Regions from separate parts of the Solibacillus sp. genome, predicted to be linked through region 2. Evidence: riboswitches for the same ligand, from Rfam matches in the RefSeq annotation. Region 2 holds a riboswitch; the other holds the start of a gene.
What was found. A riboswitch is a leader RNA that binds a small molecule or an ion and turns the genes downstream of it on or off. The one in region 2 is predicted to bind S-adenosylmethionine.

Region 1 (5,360 bases), on a different contig from region 2:
AGAGCACAGTAGCTGAGACCGTTGCGAATTTTGAACAGCAGGTAAAAGACGGATTGACAGTCGGGCAGCTGACTGAACAAGCACAACAGTTAAAAGAAGCGAGAGAAAACTTCCAGAAGCAGCTTACGGAAAGTCACTATAAAGCTCAACTTGAACAATTCCAGCAACGTTTTGATGCTGTTAAAACGAAAATCGAGAAGGCCAACGAAACGTCCCAGTATGATTTGCTTGTAGATAAAATTGCGTCGTTAAAAAAAGTATACGAAATTGAAGCATTCATGAGTGAATATAATATTCGCCGGAACTATGCAATGGACCGTTTACTTACAGCGCTTGATCGAATTCAGCCGCAAATGGAGCAGTATAAGCCGATTAAAGATGTGAAGGAACGTCTGGAAAAGGCTTTGCACTACAGTGAAACGGCATTAGGTATCCATGTAACACCGGACAGGCTGGATATGGGCCATCATTATACGCTTGAAGAGATTCAGGAGTTCTTGACGAAGCTTAGTATCGCGTTTCGGGACCGTCGAGTTAATGCTCAAAACGGATCCCGCTCCATTCAGGGCATCCATTTGCGCATGCAATACATCGAGCAGCTGAACAATAAATATATGGACGCGATCCGGGAAACCGTGCTTATTTTCGAAAAGCTGAAAGAGGAAATCATTCTTCAGTTTAAAGAACAAAATGATGTGAAGGCACAGCATCTCCAGCAGCTGGAAGAAGAGGCAACTGCGGTAAAATCTCAAATGGATGCGATCAATGAAAAAAATGATCCATCGATTACACTGAACCATACAACGGAAGAGCTGGAAGAATTGCTCGCAACAAATGAACTCGATCAGATGAAAACCGAAACACAGCGCCAAAACCGTGAAAAAGTGGAGCTTCAACTGAACAAAAAGGCGGAGGAGCTTACAGTGTTAAATGAACAGATTGCCCTTGGTACTGAAACTGTTGAACAGTTAACAGTGCGCTTTAAAGGAATAAACAGCGAAGGCGTCCAGCTTGAAAAACGCCGGACAGAACTCGAACAGCTGACAAAACTAAACCCTGAGCAGGCGATCATTGAAGTAAACGAAAAGATCGGGCTTCTTACAGAAAAGATCGAGACGCTTGAAGTGAAAATCAGTTTGCTTCCTGTAACGGCAGAACTTCAAAACGAATGGCACGGTTTGCTGAAAAATGCCAATGCCCATGACTTGGACGAAATCCGCAAACTGTATGTGAAACATGCCAATGTGATCGGGACAACTTGTGTCGCATCAGCAAATAAAGAGTTTATGGAAAACTATCCGACATTTGATGTCGTTATTATTGATGAAGTTTCGAAAGCAACACCACCGGAATTGTTACTGCCGATGTTAAAGGGCGCAAAAATCATTTTAGTTGGGGACCATCACCAGTTGCCTCCGCTTGTAGGAGATGCGACATTCGAAGAGACATTGGAGCAAGTTGTGAAGGAAAGTACAACATTTGAACAAAAACGGGAGCTTGAAAAGTTATTGGAAGAATCATTGTTCGAGCGTCTATATAACAATTTGCCGTCGCAAAACAAAACAATGCTCGCAATTCAATATCGTATGCATAAAAATATTATGTCAACTATCACACCTTTTTACGAAAATGAATCCGAACAGCTGCAATGTGGATTAGAGGATTCGGATGCCGTACGCGATCATTTCCTTGAAACATCTAAAATTACACGAAACCACCATTTACTATGGCTTGATATACCAAACGCCAAGCCGTATTTTGAAGAGCGTATGAAGGAAGGCTCGAGTTTATTCAATTTAGCTGAACTGGAACAGATTAAAGAGCAGCTTCTTGAATTAAATGCTGCAACGGAACAAGCGAAAGCACAAGGGCTGATTCCACATGACGCATTAAAATCGGTGGGCGTTATTTCATTCTACGCGGAGCAGGTGAAGCGCATCAATCGTCTGATTGAACAGGAAATCAATGTACCTCATTTACACATCCGTACAGGGTCGGTCGATAAATTCCAAGGGATGGAGATGGATGTGATTATCGTCAGCATGGTGCGGAATCATGACAATGAACGCGGAGAAATAGGGTTTGCGAAAGATTACCGCCGTCTGAATGTTGCATTATCCCGCGCTCGGGAACTGCTTATTATGATCGGCAGTACCGAAATGTTTACAAAACGTCCAAAGAGCGCGAAAACACGGGATATGTATGCCCATGTATTAACGACAGCAAAAGAGCAGGACGGCTATTTTGCTGTGTAGAAACAGGGGGATTGAATGGATTTACAAAATACAGTTTTACAGCTGCAGAAAGAACTCGTCCAAAACCCGTCCATTGAAATCAAAAAGCAAATGCAATATGCCATTCCGATTCACACATTGGAAGTGAAATATCATCCGGTGATGCGCAATGCCATGGATATTTTAATGAAGATGATGCTCATTTCATTTGAGAAGGCGAAACTGAAAAATGTAGAGCTTTTAGCCGAAATTTTATTGGTGGAACCGTTATTTATCCATGATTTGACGAATAAAATGTTACGACTGGGTATGATTGTGAAGGAACAGGAATTTGCACTTACTGCTAAAGGGAAAGCACAGCTGGAATCGGGCATTTTTGAAGAAGAACTTGAAGAAACAAGTTATTTTATTCAATACAGCCCGATTCATGAACAGCCATTGGAGGGCGATCTGGAGGAATTTGCGGACTTGGAAGAGTTTCCGGAGCCTTTCCCGACAATCGAAACAGAAGAAATCGAAGCGATTGAAGAAACCGTGCTGATTGATTTCATTCAACAGCAACTTTCCGAACAACCCGTGGCGGAAGATGAAGTACCGCACTATATAACAAGTGTTGTTTCAACTGAATCGATCCAGATTAATGATATACCGGTCCTATGTTTTTTACTTTTTGATCAAAAGGAGAACAGGCATTTTGTACGGGTATACAATACATTGACACGTGTTTGGGATGAACAGCTGGAGAAAATTTTATTCAATATAGAAAAAGAACAGCTGCAGGAAGAGTGAAATAATATTTTTGGAATTATTGCAAAATTATAAAGTACATGATACACTAATGACAATTTAATAGTCTTATCAAGAGAAGCGGAGGGACTTGGCCCGATGATGCTTCAGCAACCTCTAGTACAACTAGAAAGGTGCTACTTCCAGCAAGGTGTTAACCTTGGCAGATAAGAACGGGTAAAAAAGCCCCTCTCAATTCTGTTTTGCTGGAATGAGAGGGGCTTTTTATATTGTTCCGGAACGGTTCGTTTCGCTCTTAAAACAATGCATTGCCTGAATACCACAGATTATTAAAAGATAGTTGAAAAAGCTTATGAGGGGGAAAGTGGAATGCCGATTAATATTCCGAAACATTTACCGGCGGGTGAACTGCTTAGAAAAGAGAAGATTTTCGTCATGGAGGAAGACCGTGCGAAAACACAGCAGATTCGACCGTTAAATATTTTAGTGTTTAATTTAATGCCTGAAAAAGAGAAAACCGAACTGCAATTACTGCGCTTACTCGGTAACACACCATTACAGGTAGATGTGACATTTTTAAACACGGCTACATACGAATCAAAAAATGTTTCCAAATCGCATTTAGATACGTTTTACCGGACGTTTGACCAAGTGAAGCACCGCCGTTTTGATGGACTCATTATTACGGGAGCGCCAGTAGAGAAAATGGATTTTGAAGATGTAGGCTACTGGAATGAAATTACGCATGTAATGGATTGGGCAAATGAACATGTGACTTCAATCATGTATATATGTTGGGGCGCTCAAGCTGCCCTGTATCACCATTTTGGCATCGGAAAATTCGAATTGCCGAAAAAGTGCTCCGGTGTTTATTCACATGTGATCACGGATTTAACAGTAGATTTAGTAAGGGGCTTCAGTGATGAGTATGTGGCACCTCATTCACGCCATACATCGGTTTCGATTGATGAAGTGAGGGCACACCCTGACTTGCGTTTACTAAGCTATTCGGATGATGCGGGCGTGTTTATCGTTCAATCGAAAAACAATAAGCATATAATGATTACAGGACATTTGGAGTATGATGCAACGACATTATCGGATGAGTACTTCCGCGATGTTGAGAAGGATCCGGACAATACGGAAATTCCGATTAACTATTTCCCGAACAACGACCCGCTGCAGGCACCGAAAAATGTTTGGCGTGCCCATTCTCATCTGTTGTTCTACAACTGGCTGAACTACTACGTTTACCAAGAAACACCGTATGAATGGCATTACGTCGATGAAAATATTGAATATCATATTTAATGTTTATAAATGAAACGAACCAGCAAGAGATGGACTCCTGCTGGTTCGTTTATTTAATTGCGACCCAGGCACGTTCGCGTTCGATCTGCAAACTGATTTCCCGCCCGAAGAAATCGCTTAATAATTCGTTAGTTAAAACAACTTCGCGTGTATTGGCTTCGACATTTTTTCCGTCTTTCATTAAAAGTACATGGCTAAAACAAGGAAGTATTTCTTCTACATGATGCGTAACATAAATAAGGGTAGGGCCGTTTTCTGCTTCTGCAATCTGTTCAATCGTTTGCAGCAAGTTTTCCCGTTCGATCAAGTCCAGACCGCCACACGGCTCATCCAATATCAAAATTTCCGAATCCGCCATAATGGCCCTTGCTATTTGAACACGCTGCCGTTCACCTTGTGACAAATGCTCGAATGATTTATTCGCTAAATGGTCGCAGTGAAAATGCTTCATAATCGAAACAGCATGTTCTATTTCTTCTTCCGTCACATCATTGAACAGGCGAAGGGCACCGAATTTTCCACTGAGCACGATTTCAATCGCATTATCCTGCCAGTTGAAATTATCGATCATCGCATTGCTGACCCAGCCGATCCGAGTCCGCAGTTTTGGTATATATGTCTTCCCATATGTTTCACCCAGTACTTGGACGTTTCCTTCATTTGGCCAAATATAGCCGTTAATTACTTTCAGCAAAGTCGTTTTACCGGAGCCGTTCAGCCCTAAAATGGCCCAATGCTGTCCCTTTTGTACATGCCAGCTTAAATCGTTTAAAATCTTTTTGTCATTGCGATATAAATGGATATTTTCAATATGTATCATTTAAAAACACCTCCACATACTACTATGCACTTTTTTCCAATCTTACGAAAGTATTTTTTGAAAATTGTAACAATTTAATTAGGCGTAAAAAAAGAAAGCAAACGCATGATGCTTGCTCTCCTCATTATTTATATAACAACACTTTCGACACCTGCTGCGCGGTGGAACAGCTTTCCGTTCCATTTGAGCGCCCATTGTACGACAGGCCCTAAGCCGAACGCCATAAATACAGTACCGACTCCGACTGG
Region 2 (5,360 bases):
TAATAAGGGAAATCATTCTTCTAAAATACATGCGGCATGTTCTAATATCTTCATACAACTTCGAATAAAAACCATATTCAATAAAACTCCGATAATGCGAACACATTTTTGATTTGTACTTATATATCCGTTACAATATAGGAAAATCCAGGGCAAAAGGAGTACTTACATGACAGTAAAATTCATTCAATATCCAAAATGTACAACGTGTAAAAAAGCGCAAAAGTGGCTAGATGAGCAAGGTGTGGACTATGAAAATATTCATATCGTAGAACAGACACCATCTAAAGAGGAGATTAAAGCAATTTATGAAGCAAGTGGAGTGCCTTTAAAGAAGTTCTTCAATACGTCTGGTATGAAATATCGGGAATTAGGTCTTAAAGATAAATTAGCGACAATGTCCGAGGATGAGCAATTAGAGCTATTGGCATCAGATGGTATGTTAATTAAGCGACCGATCGTAACAGATGGAAAAAAATTAACTTTAGGATTTAAGGAGTCTGACTTCTTAGAAACTTGGAAATAAACAGTTATTCACATTGTATTTCCGAACGAAATATGGCAAAATGAACTTGAATGTACTACATATAACATGGAGGTTTTCGAATGAGCACACCAAAAGAATTACGTTATTCAAAAGAGCATGAGTGGGTTAAAATTGAAGACGGTAAAGCGACAATCGGTATTACAGATTTCGCACAGTCTGAATTAGGCGATATCGTATTCGTAGAGTTACCTGAAGTAGGCGATGAAATTTCAAAGGATCAGCCTTTCGGTAGTGTAGAATCTGTTAAAACAGTTTCTGAACTATATGCACCACTTTCGGGTAAAGTAGTTGCAATCAACGAAGAATTACTGGACAATCCGGAATTCGTAAATGAATCTCCATACGGAAATGCATGGATGGTTACTGTTGAGTTAACAAGTGAAGCGGAAGTTGAAGAATTATTAGACGCAGATGCTTACACTGCTTTAATCGAACAATAATCTGGAACACTAAAGCCTTCTAATTAAAGGTTTTAGTGTTTTTTTGTTATTCTATACATAAAGGTGACTTTGAAAGGAAGCGTGTACGTATGGGAAAATGCCTTGTTGTCGAAGGACGTGCCGATAAATTGAGATTACTCCCGATATTAGCTGAGGATGTGACGATTATTTGTACAAATGGCACAATAAGCGAAGTCAATTTGATTGATTTATTGGAAGAATATGAGCAAGATGAAATTATCACGATGTTTGATGCAGATAAAAACGGTGAAAAGTTACGTAAACTGATGAACCGTGCATATCCCGAAGCGACACAGCTTATCATACCTCACGAATATGTAGAAGTAGAAAAAACACCTACTAAAATCTTAAAGGATATTTTACTACAGGCAAAATTTTTAGTAAAAGAAGGATGACAGTATAATGGAACAATGGACGAAACAGCAGTGGGAACAGAACGTACAACAATATGATCAGACAGCGTTTTTCTTATATACGCCTATGTGCGGCACTTGTGAAGTATCGGAAAAAATGTTGGAAGTCATTGAGAAATTACTACCAGATCTCCCGCTTGGTATGGCAAATATCAATTATTTAGGGGATTTGCCTTATGAATTGAAAATTGAAAGTGTACCTTGTTTAATCGTTTCAGACAACGGGGAACTAACGAATAAAATTTATGCATTTAAATCCGTACCGTTTTTGTATGAAATATTAAAAAAGTAATTGACGTAGTCACTTTGTCGTGATAAAGTAACATTCATAATAATAAAACTTAATAACGTTACTCTTATAAAGAGAGGTGGAGGGAAGTGCCCTATGAAGCCCGGCAACCAGCGATTTCGCAAAGGTGCCAATTCACACAAAGTGTAAACTTTGAAAGATGAGAGAACGGTTTACCGTATAAATGTATGTGAAACCTTTCTACTTGTCTTGGTAGAAAGGTTTTTTTCATTCAGCGGAGGTTTTGAATGAAAAAAAGAAGATGATATTGAAATAGCAGGAAGGTTATTTCAATTTAGAAGGAGTACAACCGATGATTGATATACAAAATATTACAAAAGTGTATAACACGAAAAACGGTAAACTTACAGCAGTTGATAATGTAAGTCTATCGATTAACAAAGGAGAAATATACGGTATTATCGGCTACAGTGGTGCCGGTAAAAGTACAATGATTCGCCTATTGAACGGTTTGGAAAAGCCAACGACAGGCTCTGTCATAGTAGGCGGTCAGGATATTGCAAAAGCTTCCGGGGCAAAACTACGAGAAGCACGTCAAAAAATAAGTATGATTTTCCAGCACTTCAATTTACTTTGGTCACGTACAGTTGAAGAAAACATCGCATTTCCACTTGAAATAGCAGGTGTTTCAAAAGCTGATCGTGAAAAACGAGTAGAAGAGCTAATTGAACTTGTTGGTTTAAAAGGAAGAGGGAAAGCGTATCCTTCTCAACTTTCAGGCGGCCAAAAGCAGCGTGTTGGCATTGCCCGTGCGTTGGCAAACAATCCGGAAGTGCTTTTATGTGATGAAGCGACTTCAGCACTTGATCCTGAAACAACAGATTCGATTTTGGAACTGCTGCTTGATATTAATCAACACATCGGACTTACAATTGTACTCATTACACATGAAATGCATGTTATCCGTAAAATCTGTAACAGAGTAGCTGTTATGGAAGCCGGAAAAGTAGTGGAACAGGGAGATGTATTACAAGTATTCCAGCATCCACAAGCACCGATTACGAAGAACTTCGTATCGCAAGCTTCTGGGGAGACACAGGAAACACAAGCATCACTGGAACAGATTTTAGCTAATTATCCAGAAGGCAAAATCGCTAAATTAACTTTTGCTGCGGCAACGACAGAACAGCCTGTCATCTCACAAATGATTAAGCAATTTGACGTAGTTGTAAATATAGTGCATGGCAAAATCTCAAATACAACGGGCGGTTCGTTCGGTACATTGTTTATTCATATCGATGGCGAGCCGAAAGCAGTCGCGGAAGCATTGAGCTTTTTAGCGAAGCAAGAAATTCAGGCGGAGGTGATTGAGCATGTTTAATCAATTATTTCCGAACGTAGATTGGGGTAAAATGCTCGAAGCAACATATGAAACAATGTATATGACGGCTGTTGCGACAGTCATCACATTTATACTGGGACTTTTAATTGGTATTGTCTTATTTTTAACGAGCGACAATCAATTATGGGCAAATAAAATTGTACACTTTTTGACAGGATCACTCGTAAATATTTTCCGGTCGATTCCCTTTATCGTCTTAATCATTTTATTAATTCCGTTCACAAAGTTTTTACTTGGAACAATCCGTGGCGCCAATGCAGCATTACCTGCGCTAATTATTGGGGCAGCACCATTTTATGCGCGCATGGTATTAATAGCATTAAGAGAAATTGATAAAGGTGTCATTGAAGCGGCACGCTCAATGGGAGCGAAAACTTCTACGATTATTTGGAAAGTGCTGATTCCGGAAAGCTTACCGGCATTAATTTCTGGTATTACTGTTACAGCTGTCGCGTTAGTAGGATATACAGCAATGGCCGGCATTATCGGTGCTGGTGGTTTAGGAAACCTGGCATTCCTTGACGGTTTCCAGCGTAACAGGACAGATGTGACATTAATGGCAACAGTTTTAATTTTAGTTGTCGTATTCATCATCCAGTATATTGGGGATTTCATTACAGCAAGAGTGGACAAACGATAGTTAGTGGCTAATAAGGCCGTAATTATAAATATTGGTGCATCGAAACAATGTGGACGCAAACTTTAAAAAAGTGCGCGTCTACAAGATGAATAATCAGAATATAAAAATTGTTTCGATAAACTGAACAAACTAAAAAAAGGGTAGGTAAAACAAATGAAGAAATTATTATCAAGTGTTATTTTAGGAGCTTCAGTACTAGCTTTAGCGGCATGTGGCGGCGAAGATGAGAAATTAGTAGTTGGTGCATCAAATACACCACACGCAGTAATCCTTGAAAAAGTTAAACCAATTTTAGAGGAACAAGGTATTGAGCTGGAAATCGAATCTTATACGGATTACGTACTTCCAAACCAAGATTTAGAAAACGGTGATTTAGATGCAAACTACTTCCAGCACATTCCATACTTCGAAGCACAAAAAGCAGATTTCGATTATGACTTTGCAAATGCTGGCGGTATTCATATCGAGCCAATCGGTATTTACTCTAAAAAATATTCATCTTTAGAAGAGCTTCCTGAAGGTGCAACAATTTTACTTTCTAACTCAGTAGCAGACCACGGCCGTATGCTTTCATTACTTGAAGCACAAGGTTTAATCACATTAGCAGAAGGTATTGATAAAACAAAAGCAGAAACAAAGGACATCGTAGATAATCCGAAAAACTTCGTATTCGATGCAGACACAGCAGCTGAATTATTAGTGCAAATGTACGAAAATGAAGAAGGCGATGCGGTATTGATCAACTCAAACTTCGCAATCGATAACGGCATTAACCCATTGGAAGATTCAATCGCAATCGAGTCTAGCGAATCACCATATGTAAACATTATTGCAGTAAAATCTGGCGATGAAGATTCAAAAGAAATTAAAGCATTAGTTGATGCATTACGCTCAAAAGAAATTCAAGACTTTATCCTTGAAGAGTGGGGCGGCTCTGTAGTACCTGTTTCAGGCGAGTAAAATAGGTCTACTAATCCAATAAAACCATTTTCTCTCTTCGGGGGAGAAAATGGTTTTTTTCTGGACCTAAAATATCCTTTTATTAAATAAGGAATTTCTCTTCTTACCCAATGAAATTTCTATTTCTGTCCAAGTCTTTTATTGGAATCGTGTTAATCGTGAATAAAAATTGGATATGAATTTAACGAATACTTCTTCGGATGGGGCAAGATCTCTTGATGTTGGTGCAATGATGCCAACTGTGCGTCTTATATTAGGGATGGCAATCGGCACTTTGACGGTCATGCGCGGAGTAGAATCATAGAGTGAACTTTCCGGTAAAAGTGTCACACCGATTCCTGCTGCCACAAGCCCTTTTAAAGCATCCATATCTTCTCCCTCGGAAGTAATATTCGGCATGAAGCCTACAGAGCGGCATGCATCAACAGCCACTTTATTTAAAATATAGCCTTCCGGAAAAAGTACAAATTGGTCTTGACGCAAATCGACAAGGTTAATCGACTCATTTTTTGCTAGTGGATGTGTTGCGGGCAACAAAGCATGGATATTTTCGCTGAAAAGCACGGTCGTATTGATTGCTTCGTCTTTTGGTGGTAATGGTCCAAGCAAAGCTAAATTCAGCTCACGATTTTTAACTGCATCAATCAAATATTTATATGAGCCCTGGCGTAGATGGAAAGAAATTTC

Region 1: linked by a shared signal. The riboswitch ahead of metA (homoserine O-acetyltransferase MetA) and the one ahead of ABS917_RS13590 (methionine ABC transporter ATP-binding protein) in region 2 are both predicted to bind S-adenosylmethionine.

Annotation. Positions count from the first base shown of each region.
Region 1 is NZ_JBELZM010000014.1:22,515-27,874, forward strand. Features, by position in the region: gene ABS917_RS13750 (AAA domain-containing protein) at 1-2,255, shown strand, start outside; gene ABS917_RS13755 (nucleoside-diphosphate sugar epimerase) at 2,271-3,023, shown strand; SAM riboswitch class I at 3,087-3,194, shown strand; gene metA (homoserine O-acetyltransferase MetA) at 3,351-4,292, shown strand; gene ABS917_RS13765 (ABC transporter ATP-binding protein) at 4,342-5,112, opposite strand; gene ABS917_RS13770 (YczE/YyaS/YitT family protein) at 5,241-5,360, opposite strand, start outside.
Region 2 is NZ_JBELZM010000013.1:116,221-121,580, forward strand. Features, by position in the region: gene ABS917_RS13570 (arsenate reductase family protein) at 170-526, shown strand; gene gcvH (glycine cleavage system protein GcvH) at 607-987, shown strand; gene ABS917_RS13580 (toprim domain-containing protein) at 1,077-1,403, shown strand; gene ABS917_RS13585 (thioredoxin family protein) at 1,411-1,713, shown strand; SAM riboswitch class I at 1,775-1,877, shown strand; gene ABS917_RS13590 (methionine ABC transporter ATP-binding protein) at 2,024-3,052, shown strand; gene ABS917_RS13595 (methionine ABC transporter permease) at 3,045-3,713, shown strand; gene ABS917_RS13600 (MetQ/NlpA family ABC transporter substrate-binding protein) at 3,867-4,673, shown strand; gene gltC (glutamate biosynthesis transcriptional regulator GltC) at 4,812-5,360, opposite strand, start outside.